Regions from separate parts of the Photobacterium piscicola genome, predicted to be linked through region 1. Evidence: predicted binding sites of a transcription regulator. Region 1 holds the regulator's gene; the other holds the start of a gene.
The links. The regulator CRP, encoded in region 1, controls carbon source genes, mostly activating them, when cyclic AMP is high. The targets are predictions, from matches to a motif close to TGTGANNNNNNTCACA.

Region 1 (8,355 bases):
ATTTACCTGCCGTCGCTTTGCCATCACCATGGGCAAACCCTTTGGTTAACACTCGATCAAGCCACTCTTTCAATAGTGACGGACAAGAGTACATATACAATGGATGTTGAAATATGATCACATCATGCGCCACTACCCGTGCTCGTTCAGCGACCTCATCAATAAAAAAATCAGGATAAGTGGCATATAAATCATGCACAGTAACATGAGGTAGTTGCTCTATTTCATTGAGTAATGTTTGATTCGCAACGGATTCTTGAGGATCGGGGTGAGCAAAGATAATTAATATTTTTAAATCGGTCATATTGTCCTTTGCACGTCGTTAAATGATCCAAGTAATACTTTGCTAGAGTATTACGGTGCCCAATTGTTAACTATCATACCTAATTGTTACTTAATATGATCATTTAGTTGGCTTTTCTATTTTATACAAACCAGCATCTCCCCCATGTAAGTACCGTGTTAACTCGGTGTCAGGTTAGCCACTGGTTCAAGTTTGGGTTAGACTCCTGAACATAATTCCAGTTTAATTTTGTGGAGCGGGCACGTCCCCGGCGCTATCGATGATTATCTTCTCAGATATCCAACTTCTACGTGGTGGTAAAGTTCTGCTTGAAAATGCCACAGCAACCATTAACCCTGGCGATAAAGTCGGTCTGGTGGGTAAAAATGGGTGTGGTAAATCAACCCTATTCGCATTACTCAAAAATGAACTCAGCTTAGATGGCGGTAATTGTCAGTTTCCAAGTAATTGGGAATTAGCGTGGGTAGCCCAAGAAACTCCAGCACTGGAGCGAGCGGCAATTGAATATGTGATTGATGGTGATCGCGAATACCGCGAACTTGAACGTCAATTAATCGCAGCAGAACTGGCTGATAACGGCAATAAAGTCGCTGAACTGCATGGTAAAATTGATACCATTGGTGGTTATAGTATCAATGCTCGTGCAGCAGAATTATTGAATGGTTTAGGCTTTTCACAACATCAAATGCAGTGGAACTTAACCCAGTTCTCTGGTGGTTGGCGCATGCGTTTAAACCTTGCCCAAGCACTGCTATGTCGTTCTGACCTATTATTACTCGATGAGCCAACCAACCACTTAGATCTTGATGCGGTAATGTGGCTTGAGAAGTGGCTTCAAAGCTACCGTGGCACACTAGTACTGATTTCTCATGACCGCGATTTCTTAGATCCGGTTATCAACCGCATTATTCACGTTGAAAACCAAACCATGAACAGTTACACCGGTAACTATTCCTCGTTTGAAGTTCAACGTGCAGAAAAACTGGTATTGCAACAAGCAATGTTTCAAAAGCAGCAGAAGCAAATGACGCACATGCAGTCATATATCGAACGCTTTCGTTACAAAGCCAGCAAAGCACGCCAAGCGCAAAGCCGTATTAAAGCATTAGAACGGATGGAGAAAGTACTACCAGCGCAGCTTGATAACCCATTTACGTTTGAGTTTAGAGAACCCAGCGCACTGCCAAATCCAATTTTGATGATGGATCATGTCGCTGCTGGTTATGATGATTTACTGATTCTAGAAAAGATCCGCTTAAACTTAGTACCGGGAAGCCGAATTGGATTACTGGGGCGTAATGGTGCCGGTAAATCAACCTTAATTAAAATGCTCGCAGGTGATTTACCCGCTAAAGCCGGTGATATGGCGTTCTCACAAGGGGTTAAAATTGGCTACTTCGCTCAGCATCAATTAGAAACTTTATACCTTGATGACACCCCGGTCCAACACATGGCACGTATCGCGCCAAACTCAACCGAACAACAACTGCGTGATTACTTAGGCAGTTTTGGTTTTATTGGCGATAAAGCACTAGAGAAAGTCGGTCCTTTTTCTGGGGGTGAAAAAGCGCGCTTGGTATTAGCGTTAATTGTTTGGCAACGTCCAAACCTATTGTTACTCGATGAACCGACTAACCACCTTGACTTAGATATGCGTCAAGCACTGACCTTCGCGTTGCAATCTTATGAAGGCGCAATGGTTATTGTTAGTCACGACCGTTACTTACTCCGTGCAACGACCGATGATTTATACTTGGTTCACGATCGCCAAGTAGTGCCTTTTGATGGTGATTTAGGTGATTACCACAAGTGGTTAGGCGAACAGCAACGCAATGAACGTCGTGAGCAGCAAGCAGCAAAACCTGAAACCAATAAAGACAATAGTGCTGCATCACGTAAAGAACAAAAACGTTTAGATGCTGAGTTCCGTAAACAAACCGCACCGATTCGCAAAGAGATCACTAAGCTTGAAAAGCAAATGGATAAGCTTAATGCGATCATCACCGCTGCAGAAACAGCATTAAGTGATAGCACCATTTATGAGCCTGAAAATAAAGCGCAAATGAATGAACAGTTGAAGCTTCAAGGCGATGCTAAATCCGATCTTGAAGACATTGAAGTCGCCTGGATGGAACTACAAGAACAACTAGAAGAAATGGAAAGCCAGCTTAACGCTGAGTGATCATTTAACGCCGTAGTGATAGTTTTATTACTCCGGCGTTTTTATTAAGATCAAGGACATTACATGCAACCATTTAGCGCTGCTACCGGATTAGGTAATCCTCACTTACAAACCTTATTACCTCGCTTTATTCGTCGCCAGCCCCTCTTTACCCCTATCACTCAACGCCTTGAAATGCCTGATGGCGATTTTATCGATCTTGCTTGGACAGAGCAGCCAGACCACACTAACCATCATCAGCCATTGATGATTTTATTACATGGTTTAGAAGGCAGTTTTAACAGCCCTTATGCTAATGGCTTATTGATGGCCGCCAAACAGCAAGGCTGGCTTGGAGTAATGATGCATTTTAGAGGCTGCAGCGGTGAATTAAATCGTCATCCACAAAGCTATCATTCCGGTGACATCAAAGATGTACGCTTCTTCATTCAATGGCTACGGCAGCAATTTCCACAACGCCCATTTATGGCTGTTGGGGTATCTCTGGGTGGTAATGTATTGATTAATTACTTAGCTAACTACCGTGACAATAGCGAACTGATTGCCGCTCAAGCGATTTCACCACCACTTAACCTTGCCTCCTGTTCTGATCGTATTCAGCAAGGGTTCTCACGAGTATATCAACGCTACTTACTAACATCGCTTAAACGCACCATTGCCAAAAAGATTGAACGTCAGCCTCACACTATGCCCATTAATCAGCAACAGTTAGCATCGATTAACAATGTGTGGCAATTCGATCAAGCAGTAACAGCACCATTACATGGCTTCAAAAATGCTAATGACTACTATCAACGTTGCAGTGGCTTACTGCAACTGACAAATATTCGTCGTCCTTTACGAATCATTCATGCTAAAGATGATCCGTTTATGAACAGCGATGTTATTCCATCACAGCCATTACCCGCCAACATTCGTTATGATTTATCAGCCACCGGTGGTCATGTCGGTTTTATCAATGGCAGCTTACTCAAACCACAATTTTGGTTAGAGCACACAGTGCCTGCATGGTTTCAACAACAATTAGATCAACATCAAACAACCCAACCAAATAATGACTGACTTTCTTTCATGCTAATTTTAAGAATATACTGCGGCTATTATTTTATTAGTCATTTAAGAAGTTGTAATGATTATCCCTTGGCAAGACATCGCACCAGAAACACTCACTAACCTTATCGAACAATTTATTTTACGAGAAGGCACTGATTATGGCGAAGTTGAAATCAGCCTCAGTGATAAAGTGGCTTATGTACGACGCCAATTACAATCTGGTGATGCTGTAATTGTTTTCTCTGAATTGCATGAATCAGTAGATATTAAGCTCCGCAATCAAATGTAATCACTACATTATTGTAGCGATAACCATTAAAACTTGGTATCAGTTGCATTTTTATCACTTAATACCGACATTTTAGCAAACATGTAGTAACATTTATCGCTGACCATTATTTGTTATTAAACCTGTGCTAATCACAACAACAAGGTGAGTTATGTCGGTAAAACACCCTATTATTGCTGTCACTGGTTCATCAGGCGCGGGTACGACCACCACCTCTGAAGCCTTCCGCAAAATGTTTAATATGATGGACATCAACGCCGCATGGTTAGAAGGCGATAGTTTTCATCGTTTTACTCGCCCAGAGATGGATTGTGAGATTCGTAAAGCCAAAGAACAAGGTCGTCATATCAGCTATTTCGGTGCAGAAGCCAATGACTTTGAACAGTTAGCCCACTTTTTCGAGCAATATGCTCAAGACGGCAGTGGCAAGTTTCGGCGTTACTTACATACCTTTGATGAAGCCGTACCTTATAATCAAATGCCGGGTACTTTCACGCCTTGGCAACAGTTAGCTGAAAATACTGATGTGTTATTTTATGAAGGGCTACATGGCGGTGTGGTTGATGGTGAAACCAATGTCGCTCAGCATGTTGATTTACTGATTGGGATGGTGCCCATTGTAAACTTAGAGTGGATTCAAAAGATCATTCGCGACACTCGCGACCGCGGTCATTCAAGAGAAGCGGTGATGGAATCAATTGTGCGCTCAATGGATGACTATCTTAATTACATCACACCCCAATTTTCTCGCACCCATATTAATTTTCAACGAGTCCCTACCGTTGATACGTCAAACCCTGTCAGTGCGAAAGGTATTCCAAGTTTAGATGAAAGCTTTGTCGTGATCCGGTTTCGTGGCTTAAAAAATGTCGACTTTCCACATTTATTGGCGATGATTCAAGGCTCATTTATGTCACGCCACAATACCCTTGTGGTTCCTGGTGGGAAAATGAGTTTTGCGATGGAACTGATTATGCGACCGTTGCTTGAACAACTCATTGAAAATGGAAAAATAGCGTAAGCATTATTTCTTGTATGATACTCAGAAGTAAGTATCAGACGTAGCTCTCACTACTCGTTGATAAACGGTTACTGATATCAGCAACCGTCATCGTCATCGAGTTACGCCACAACAATCTCATAGCTGTGACTCATTTCAACACCTTTACCTAGCATCAAACAAACTGAGCAATATTTTTCAAGCGAGTCAGCCACCACCTTACTCACTAGTGCATCATTTAAATCATGGCCAGTAACAACAAAGTGTAAATTGGCATGAGTGAAAATTCGTGGCGCTTGTTCACGACGTTCGGCGAAGATATTCACTTCACAAGCCGTGATCTGCTGTTGTAAATCTTGTAAACCACTAACAACATCCACAGAGCTACATCCCCCGGCAGCCATTAATACCAACTCCATTGGACTTGGCCCTTTTTCACCACCGTTACCATCTAAAACGACACTATGGCCCGATGCTGATTGGCCAACAAACGTCATGTTTTCTACCCATTTTACACGTGACTGCATTTTTATATCCTTGAGCTATATTATTTAAAATTTGATCTTATTTTTGTTGATAATTCCATCGATGTAAACGTTATTTATTTTGTTTAATGCTAATTGTGTTGCATATTTCTATTGCTAGAATTGGAGAGCAAAATCACTTTGAAACGGTGCTTTTGGTAACTAAGTCACAACGATGTGATCATGTGCACACTTATCTCTCATAAATGAGCGGGTCATCGAGATCAATATCAAGAAAAAGCCCCAAAAAAAGGATACACTCTAAACCAGTTTAAGTTAGCTCGCAGCCCATCAGCTGAGTGAATAACTCTGCCAACGCACAGTTTTGTCGAGTTATCTTTACAGAACATATTGTTGGGCAACATATGCAGAGGAAGTTAGTAATATGGTTCCAGGTAAACCGCAAACAGATCCAACTTTAGAGTGGTTTCTTTCCCATTGTCACATTCACAAATATCCATCAAAGAGCACGTTAATTCACGCAGGTGAAAAAGCAGAGACTTTGTACTACATCGTGAAGGGTTCTGTTGCTGTATTAATCAAGGATGAAGAAGGTAAGGAGATGATCCTTTCTTACCTAAACCAGGGCGACTTTATTGGTGAACTCGGCTTGTTCGAAGAAGACCAAGAACGTACAGCTTGGGTTCGCGCAAAAAGCCCTTGTGAAGTTGCAGAAATTTCATTTAAAAAATTCCGTCAATTAATTCAAGTTAACCCAGATATTCTAATGCGTCTATCTGCTCAAATGGCATGTCGTCTACAAGTGACAAGTCAAAAAGTGGGTGATCTTGCGTTCCTTGATGTTACAGGTCGTATTGCACAGACATTACTGAATCTTGCAAAACAACCTGATGCAATGACACACCCTGATGGCATGCAAATTAAGATCACTCGTCAAGAAATTGGTCAGATCGTAGGTTGTTCTCGCGAAACAGTCGGCCGTATTCTTAAAATGCTAGAAGAGCAAAATCTTATTTCTGCTCATGGCAAGACTATTGTGGTTTACGGTACACGCTAATTATTTTAGTCATACCAAAATCACCGATGAAACCGCAGCTTATGCCTGCGGTTTTTTTTTATCACTCCCCAGATGATCACCGTAAAACAATCATTGAACACTCAGGCATTAGTGTTAAATTTTAACTTGTAATAACATCTATTTATGCTACATTTTGCTCACAAATGGATTTTAAATCGATGATGGTCAATATGGATATTGAACGCTTTTCAGTTAACAGTTACACCACGGTACCTGGGATATTAACTAGTCAGCCAACAACCATTGAAATGACAGGGTTTAGTGATAGTCGCTGTTATCTCGAACAACAAACCGGATTACGTCGCTGCCCTGCAGATGAATCAGGTGTTTGGGCTTCACCACTGGATAACTAACCCTTCAACAACAGTGCTTATGCGCTAAGCACTGTTTATTTGGCTTACAATTAACGATCTGTACTTTCAAAAATTTTATTCGCCGAAGCAACCACAAACCCTGAATATAACTCACCATTCGCTTGGGGATGGCGTTTTGCAAATTCATAAAATCCACCAGGGATGTTATGAATACCATCTCGAAAACTGACCCCCACCTTGTCAGCCATGGTTGCTGATTGTTCCAACATCACCTCAGCATTACCTTTTATTTCCCCGCCCGCTTGATTAATAACAAACTGGTTATGGCGCAATAAATGATTAACCTCTTCAAGATTAGAGAACTGTTCTAATTGATTAATACTCACCGTAAAATGGTTAGCGCCAAAACCGTGTGCCGCAACCCACGCTGCATATTCACTTTCAGCCGCTAAAAATTGATAGGTCGCAAAGTCAAGTTGCCATGGACGGCCACGATAAATAAAATCAGGTTGGCGAAAATAATCATCATCAACCTGATCAAGCAAGGCTCGTATCGTATGTTGTAATTCAGCCGAGCACCCCGCTAATTGTAATTCGCTAATAAAGACTTTTGGCAACACCGGGTTTGCATGAATAAAGGATTCGGCATACAGCTTTTTGGCACTAAAATGATATTTTGCTTGCGGTTGGTAACCCAAAGCAATAAATGGCGCAGCCAGTACGGCTAAGCCACACTTCGGTAACCCAAAGCTGCGCAATGCAATATGATCATTAAGTAATGCTGTGTCCTCGGTTAACAACTGCTGTATTTGCACCGCTGAAGGGCATAAGCGGTGACTATAATCGTGCCATAAACCATCAAAAAGTTGGGTAATAGATTCCATAATCAGCCTGCCTATTGAAAGCATTATCACTCATTAAACCTTAGCTCAAGCTTACTCCTGGCGCTAATTGAGACGGTAATTGCACATCATCCCCTTCAACAGACGCCATAGGATAAGCACAATAGTCCGCAGCATAATAAGCACTTGGGCGAAGATTTCCTGATGCGCCTGGGCCACCAAAAGGTGCATCACCACTCGCTCCCGTTAAGGGTCGGTTTCGATTCACAATACCAGCACGAATATGTTCAATAAAATAGAGCCATTGTTGCTCATCGGTTGAAATGAGCCCTGCCGCTAAGCCATAGCGAGTTTGATTGGCACTGACTACCGCTTGAGTAAAATCAACATAACGACTAACGTGTAATAGTGGTCCAAAATATTCTTCATCCGCAAGTTCAGTAATAGCACTAACATCGATAATCGCAGGCGTCACAATTGCGCCTTGTCCCCGCGTTGCCGTTAATAAAGCAACGCCACCAGCATCCAAAAGTTGTTGTTGATGCAATATGATGTGATCCGCCGCCACAGCAGAAATTAATGGCCCCATAAACGGTGCAGGGGTTGCAAAGGGATCACCCACCAGCAATTGTGAAGCGACCGTCACTAAACGGGCTAACAGAGCATCGCCAGCTTTTCCTGTGGCGATATATAATCGCCGTGCACAAGTACAACGCTGTCCAGCACTTAAAAAAGCCGATTGAATGATGGTATATACCGCCGCATCAATGTCACCATACTCTTGGCCGATCACTAATGGATTATTACC
Region 2 (8,355 bases), 1.3 Mb from region 1:
TGTAGTAACGAACAGGTTCGCCTTTTTTACTCCAAAGATAAGTACCTGGAGGAAATTCACTGATTGTTTTACACACAGGGACTAGTGCTTTCATTTCTGATGCAACATAGAAGTTACCATGCTCATCATAGCCTTGATAAAGTGGAATGATGCCAATGTGGTCACGGCCAATAAGGTAAGCATCTTCTTGCTCATCATAAAGAATAAAGGCAAAGATACCGTTGAGGTAATCTAACAGTTCTGGGCCTTTTTCTTTATAAAGCGCTAAAATAATTTCACAATCAGATTCTGTTTGGAAAGGGTAATCAGGTGCAAATTCAGCACGTAGTTCTTTATGGTTATAGATTTCACCATTTACTGCAAGTACATGACTTTTATCTGTGTTGTACAGCGGTTGTTCGCCACTATTAAGGTCAACGATTGCTAAACGCTCATGAACTAGAATAGCATTGTCTGAGGCATAAATACCTGACCAATCAGGGCCGCGGTGGCGCATTTTTTTTGATAGCTCAAGAGCTGTTGTACGAAGTACTGATGAGTCGCTCTTGATGTCAAGGATACCGAATACTGAACACATAATAATACTACTCCAAACGTTTTATTTTTATTATCCATAATTAATGGAAATGTATCATGTAGCTAATAAGTTATCATTATGATAATTGATGTTGATGCCACATCTCTTTTCTCGTTGATTGTTAAAATCACGTATTCGTTAATAAATTACAACCAATTATTGTAATTATATTTAATTAAAGCGCTGGTGGTGAATATTATCTATTTAAAATGGCTTTTTCTGAATATTATCTATTTAACGGTAGTTTTTTAATTAAAAAAATAAACAATGGTGGCGCCATTGTTTATTTTTCATTGCGAAATATCTAACTTTTGAAGCGCAACTTAGGACGTTTTGAGAGGGGATATCTGAGGTTGAAGGTGGTCACAGACATCACGCGCAAAACCGCTACCTGCTTCGCTGTAAATATTAAAGGCAGCATCAATACCTTGCTGATGTAATTGGGTTTCTTCATCACTGTATTTAGCTATAGCCGCTATTTTTCCTTGGAAATGGCGGCTTTTAAGCTGATCTAAAGCGTAAATGTTGGCGGTGCCATTTGGCATCGCTAATAAAATAAGCTCAATGTGATGATTTTTGATAACTCGTTCCCAAAAATCAGGGTCGGTGGCATCACCATGAATGACATTACGCTGTTGCTGGCGATGTAACTCTACTGATTCTTGACGAGTCTCAACCCCAATAATCTGTTGACCATACCGACTTTCTAACTCGTCATAGGCGCCTGAACCGATACGTCCCATGCCTAGAATAAGAATACTGGCATTTCCTAAATCAATCAGTTTGTCATTACAATTTAATCGATCAGGATCAAATTCTTTTAGTCGCTTAGCCGCTTCAGTATAGAGTTTATGACTCATACTGTTCAGTGGTGCAGCGAGCAGAAATGATAAGGAGACGGCGATAGCCATGGCCACTAAAAATGTACCCGGTAATAACCCCATTTTATAGGCGACACCACCCACAATAAGGCCAAATTCACTGTAATTAAATAAGGTTAACGTGGCTAACATTGAGGTTCGTACACGATAGCGACATAAATGGAATACGGCGTAATAAAGAATGCCTTTAAGTGGTAATAGCAGCATTAATACCAGTGCCATTAACATACCATTGACGGTAGGGGATTCTGCGAGACCAATGTTTAAAAAGAAGCATACCAAGAGGAGTTCTTTAAAATTAAACAATGATTTAGCCATCTCTGATGCTTTAGGATGACCAGCCATTAGCATGCCTAATATCAAGGCACCTAAGTCTGGTTTCATCCCGACAATTTCAAATAAACCTGCACCTGCAACCAGTGCAAGTATAACTGCATACAAGACTAATATTTCACCGTGTCCAGCTTTATCGAGGATGCGATATAACAATGGACGTAGTAAAGGCAGGGCAAACAAACCAAGTGCAGTAATATCTGGGATTTTACCGCTGGATATAGTGAGAAAGAGTACTGCAAAAATATCCTGCATAACCAGGATACCAATCGCGACGGTACCATATTTAGCGTTTAATTCTCCTTTGTCTTGTAGCAGTTTGACGGCAAAAACAGTACTAGAAAATGATAATGCAAAGCCAATCAGTACTAATTGACTGAGTGCCATTTCGGCAAACATTGTTAGTCCTAATTGTTTTAGCACTAACAGAAATAGCGTAAACAAGGCGGTAGATAATAGATTGTGTATGGTTGCGCCGCCCCATACTTCTTTGTTAAGTAAAGTTTTTATGTCAAGTTTTAAGCCAATGGTAAATAACAATAATGTCACGCCAAGATCGGCTAACGTTGTCAGTGCTGGTGTCGGTTGAAAACCAAAACTATTAAGCGTAAAGCCAGCGACTAAAAAGCCAACTAAAGGGGGTAATTTACAACGAAGGGCAATAAAACCGGCTAGAAAAGCCGCGCTAATATACAGTAGCTCCATATCTTAGACTACATCCTTGCAAGTAGTGTGCGGAAATATAATTGGTAACAATAATAGCATTAGGGGGATTAATCATTTGAGATTAATCCCCCTTTTTTGTAATGGTGGTTTGATAAGAACGATAGTTATTCGCTCTTATGAATGGAGATCGTGGTGACTTAATCTTCGAGTAAGCGTTGTAGCAGTACACCATTAAGCATGGCGCGTTTAATCATAGAGAAAGCACCTATGGTCGGTTGGTTATATAACTCTGACGCGACAATCGGCAAATCATGATTAAAAGCAGATAATGATTGGTTTTCCACACAACGACGTATTGCAGGTAATACAATAGCTTGGGCTTGAGTAATATTACCCGCCAGAATAATCTTTTGCGGGTTGAATAAATTAATCGTCATTGCTAAAGCTTTACCAAGATGGTGACCGACTTTCAGTAATGCTTGAATGGCCAGTTCATCACCATTGTTAGCCGCGTCACAAATGGCAGGCATAGTGACCTCTTCCAAGTCTTGTAAACTACTTGGGTAGCCTTGGCTGAGTAGGTTTTTGACATGCATAATGACCGCAGGATCAGAGGCTACCGTTTCTAAGCAGCCAAAATTACCGCATTGGCATTTATCACCTAAAGGATCAATTTGAATGTGACCAATTTCACCGACATTACGGTTTTGGCCGAGGAAGACTTGGCCATTAACGATAATGCCAGCCCCTGTACCGTTATGCATGCTAACTAAGATGGAGTCTTTACAATCACGGCTGGCACCAAAGAAATGCTCTGCCAGTGCTAAGCCTCTAACATCATTACCGACAAAGGTAATAATATTGAATGTTTTTTGTAGAATATGTGCAAGTTCAAAGTCGTGAACGTTAATATTTGGCATGTAAGTAACTGTGCCGGTTTCTGGGTTCACAAGCCCTGGAAGAATAATGCCAAATGCCACTAATTCTTTCATTACATTCTGATTATTATCAATAAATTCTTGAATATATTTGATGAGGCCTTCGGCTAATACATCTTGGTCTGAATATAAAAATGGGTAGGCCGCACCAGTAATATGTTTACCGCTGAGGTCATAAAGGGTTATTTCAATATTGTTGCGGCCAATGCGTACAGCGATAGAGTGAAAGTTCACTGATTCAGTTGTCAGTGAGATAGCTCTTCTACCTCCCGTTGAAGCCTGTTGAGCGACTTCTTTTATTAAGCCACGCTCCAGTAACTGACGGGTGATTTTAGTGACACTTGCAGGCGCGAGGTGACTAATATCAGCGACCTGAATGCGAGATATGGGGCCCTGCAAGTCGATAAGTCGGTATACCGCAGCACTATTTAGCTGCTTGACCAGATCAACATTACCAATTTGTCCGCCTGTCATAATTTAGTTCTGCTCGTAATTAGCGTTAATAATTATCGCCTGAAGATGATTATGATGATGAGTTATCGTTATCGTCTTTATCAAAGCGCTACCTATTATTCGACACGGATTTAATTAATTTTGATGATTATTAGTGTCGAATTGTTTGATGTATTGCATTTTTCAATACATTAATTAACACACTAATATACTTTCTTATGAGTAAAAATAAAGAAATCGTTGTTGATGCTTGCTTGGGCTGTGGCATTGGTCACTAAAATACGAAAAACGAGCTATAGAGAAGGGATATATCGCTAACAAGCGAATTGTAAACCATAACTGTATTGTTAATAGTCACAATTATTCTTTTTTGTGTTTAATTTCAATGAGGAAAGTAAAACGCCGTCAGGGTGGCGGCGTTTATTCAATGTTCGGTGACGATAAACAATAAATGTTATTTCGTACCTAAAAATGACACGGTTCTAGATTAGATGTGTGTCAGGTTTTCAGCTTCTAACTCTTGGAAGTACTTAACTGTTTTCACTTTAAGTTCTTGAGTTGATGGCTCATCACAAATGATCATTGATTTAGGGTGAAGCTGTAGTGCAGATACAGTCCATAGGTGGTTTACACAACCTTCAACAGCGGCTTCAAGTGCTTGTGCCTTGTTGTGACCTGTGATCAGAATCATTACTTCTTCAGAATCTAGTAGTGTACCCACACCAATAGTTAATGAATATTTAGGAACTTGGTTGATATCACCATCAAAGAAACGAGAGTTTGCAATACGAGTTTCGTGCGTAAGCGTTTTGATACGAGTACGAGAAGCGAGTGATGATGCAGGTTCGTTGAATGCGATATGACCGTCGTTACCCACGCCACCCATGAATAAATTGATGCGGCCGTAAGTTTTGATTTTGTCTTCGTAACGTTGACATTCAGCTTCGTGATCTGCGGCATTACCATCAAGTAAGTTGATGTTTTGCTCTTGCATATCAACATGGCTAAAGAAGTTGTTATACATGAAGTTACGGTATGATTCAGGGTGATCAGCCGCCATACCAACATATTCATCCATGTTGAATGTCACGACGTTTTTAAAGCTTACTTCGCCAGCTTGGTATAATTCAATCAAACGCTGGTATGTCGGAAGTGGTGTACCACCTGTAGGTAGACCTAGCACAAATGGACGCTCAGCTGTTGGTTGGAACTTATTAATGCGATCTGCAATGTAGCGAGCAGACCATAAACCAACATCTTTAGCGTTATTAAGCGGGATTAGTCTCACGTTGACACCTCGTTGAAGATAGTTAAAACAGGAAAAATCTTAGCGGCATAGCGCCTTTGTTTCGAATGATAAAATAAGTTTTATGATCGAGCTAGCAAAATCACTCAGTTCTGTCTTCGGTCGGTGATTAAGATCACAAATGATGATGTTTTAATTTGCGGAGCGAAATAAAATTCATAAACTGCAAAGGACAAAAAAGAGATGGCAAAAAAAAGCTATCACTATCGCATCTAAGAAAACCATAGGGGGAACTAAGGGTGAATATTCTTGGATATTTTCAAAAAGTAGGTAAAGCACTAATGGTGCCAGTTGCAGTACTTCCTGCAGCGGCAATTTTAATGGGTATTGGCTATTGGGTTGATCCATCTGGTTGGGGTGCAAACTCAGCAATTGCTGCGTTCCTGATTAAAGCGGGCTCTTCAATTATCGATAACATGTCAGTATTGTTTGCAATTGGTGTTGCATACGGCATGTCAAAAGATAAAGACGGTGCAGCTGCACTAGCTGGTTTCGTTGGTTACACTGTTGTAACTACGTTGCTATCACCAGGATCAGTTGCAATGATCCAAGGTATCGACGCAAGTGCTGTTCCAGCCGCTTTTGCTAAGATTAATAACCAATTTGTTGGTATCTTGGTTGGTATCGTTTCTGCAGAAATCTATAACCGTTACTCTAACGTTGAATTGCATAAAACATTATCATTCTTCAGTGGTAAGCGTTTAATTCCAATTCTAACATCCGTTGCTGGTATCGCTATCGCAGCAGTATTACTGTTCGTATGGCCACTAGTTTACAACGGTCTTGTTAGCTTTGGTGAAAGTATCCAAGGTATGGGTGCAGCAGGTGCTGGTATCTATGCATTCTTTAACCGTCTATTGATTCCTGTTGGTCTTCACCACGCACTGAACTCAGTTTTCTGGTTTGATGTTGCTGGTATTAACGACATTCCTAACTTCTTAAGTGGTCAAGGTGTTCCAGGTGTAACTGGTATGTATCAAGCGGGTTTCTACCCAGTAATGATGTTTGGTCTACCTGGTGCAGCATTAGCGATGTACCACACAGCGAAGCTTAAGAATAAAGAGCGTACAGCTTCATTATTAATTGCTGCTGGTTTTGCATCATTCTTCACTGGTGTTACTGAGCCACTAGAATTTGCATTCATGTTCCTTGCACCACCACTTTATGTTATCCACGCAGCATTAGCAGGTATCTCTGTATATATTGCAGCATCAATGCACTGGATGTCTGGTTTCGGTTTCTCTGCAGGTCTTGTCGACATGGTATTGTCAGCACGTAACCCATTAGCAGTTAACTGGTACATGTTGATTCTTCAAGGTATTGCATTCTTCGGTATTTACTATGGAATCTTCCGCTTTGCGATTATTAAGTTTAATCTTAAAACGCCAGGCCGTGAAGATGACGAAGCAGATGACAAATCATCAGTAAAAGGTTCAACTGAAACTGGTGAGTTAGCTAAGCAATACTTAAAAGCGCTTGGTGGTCACGGTAACCTAGAAAACATTGATGCTTGTATCACTCGTCTACGTCTTACACTAAAAGACAGTAGCCTAGCTGATGAAAAAACATTAAAAGCACTAGGTGCAATGGGTGTGGTTAAACTAGGTTCAAACAACCTACAAGTTATCCTTGGCCCTCTAGCTGAAATCGTTGCTGGCGAAATGAAAAAGATTCCAGCATCAGAAGATCTATCAGCAGTAAAACTTCCATAATTATTTAAATTCTTAAGTAATTAGGCGACACACGAAATACCGCAACACTTTTAATTAGACCGGTCCTGATATTTTAATTGTAAGATATCAAGACCGGCATTTTGAGTACCCAACTTTTGGGCTCTATATAGATTTTCCCTTCATTTTAAGGGATATCGGGAGAAAGGAATATTTCATGACTATTAAACTTACAGCGTTAGCATCTTTCATTGCACTAGCAGTAACTGGTTGTGCAACTCAAGGAAATGATGATGAGAAGGTTGTTAAAAATTTAGCTAATAACCTTGATGTTACTTATGAAATTGTTACTCAACACGGTGCAGAAGAAGGCCTACAGTGTAAGACGCTAGGCGCAGAATGGGCATCTTGTGATCTAATTAATTTAACGCTGGAAAATAATGGCCCAGCAGTAACGGGGACTGACTGGAAAATTTATTTCAGCAGCATTCGCCAAATTCTTGAAGTTCAAAACGACCAATTTAAAGTTACACACGTAACAGGTGACCTTCATACGTTAGAGCCAACAGACAAGTTTGATGGTTTTGCTGAAGGTGAGAAGGTTGTTATTCCTTACATTGGCGAATACTGGACACTTTTCGAAAATGACTACATGCCTCGTGCATACGTAACATCAGGTGATGCTGCGCCACAAACAATTAAGAGTACAGATTCAGCAGATCCAGGTGATTACTTGGTGCCACTTAAAGGTGACCAATTCAAGCGTGTTAAAGCCGATAATAACGTGCTTGCAACCGCTGAAACACGTTTTAATAAAAACCAAGATATCAATGTGTTAGCTACGACAGAAGTGGCTGCAACCATTGTTCCCACGCCATTAAGTACCAAGCTAACAGGCAACACTGTTTCATTAGCAAACGGTATTAAAATTGCTAACTTCACATTGCCAGCTGACATGATGGCTGCGGTGAATGAGCGTCTTGACGTATTGGGTGTTAATACTAAAGGTCAATACCCAGTAAAAGTAAGTCGTCTACCGGGTTCATTTGCTAAAGATCAGCAAATCGCTGGCGCTTACACATTGGATGTAACTCCTACAGGTGCAACTATTATTGGTTTTGATGACCAAGGTGCATTCTATGGCGTACAGTCACTGATCTCTCTAATGAGCACAGGTGCTAAAAATAGTATTCCTACATTAGAAGTTACTGATGCTCCACGTTTTGATTACCGTGGCGTGATGGTTGATGTGGGTCGTAACTTCCACTCAAAAGACGTTATTCTGCGTACGTTAGACCAAATGGCTGCGTACAAGATGAACAAATTCCACTTCCACCTATCTGATGATGAAGGTTGGCGTGTAGAGATTCCTGGTTTACCAGAACTGACTGACATTGGTAGTAAGCGTTGTCATGATCTATCTGAAACAACATGTCTGTTACCTCAATTAGGTTCAGGCCCAACGTCAGATACCGATGGCTCTGGTTACTACAGTAAGCAAGACTACTTAGATATTCTAAAATACGCGAAA

Region 2: nagE (N-acetylglucosamine-specific PTS transporter subunit IIBC) is a predicted target of CRP. The motif match lies at 5,259-5,274, and genes of this name have one in related genera.

The regions. Positions count from the first base shown of each region.
Region 1 is NZ_CP175534.1:596,312-604,666, reverse strand. Features, by position in the region: gene kefG (glutathione-regulated potassium-efflux system ancillary protein KefG) at 1-304, opposite strand, end outside; gene ACJZU6_RS02875 (ABC transporter ATP-binding protein) at 564-2,486, shown strand; gene ACJZU6_RS02870 (hydrolase) at 2,550-3,548, shown strand; gene ACJZU6_RS02865 (YheU family protein) at 3,616-3,828, shown strand; gene ACJZU6_RS02860 (phosphoribulokinase) at 3,980-4,849, shown strand; gene ACJZU6_RS02855 (OsmC family protein) at 4,951-5,355, opposite strand; gene crp (cAMP-activated global transcriptional regulator CRP) at 5,738-6,370, shown strand; gene ACJZU6_RS02845 (hypothetical protein) at 6,550-6,744, shown strand; gene ACJZU6_RS02840 (DUF1338 domain-containing protein) at 6,795-7,589, opposite strand; gene astD (succinylglutamate-semialdehyde dehydrogenase) at 7,630-8,355, opposite strand, start outside.
Region 2 is NZ_CP175534.1:2,469,956-2,478,310, reverse strand. Features, by position in the region: gene asnB (asparagine synthase B) at 1-577, opposite strand, end outside; gene ACJZU6_RS11715 (cation:proton antiporter family protein) at 901-2,496, opposite strand; gene ACJZU6_RS11710 (ROK family protein) at 2,655-3,869, opposite strand; gene nagB (glucosamine-6-phosphate deaminase) at 4,336-5,136, opposite strand; gene nagE (N-acetylglucosamine-specific PTS transporter subunit IIBC) at 5,394-6,866, shown strand; gene ACJZU6_RS11695 (beta-N-acetylhexosaminidase) at 7,042-8,355, shown strand, end outside.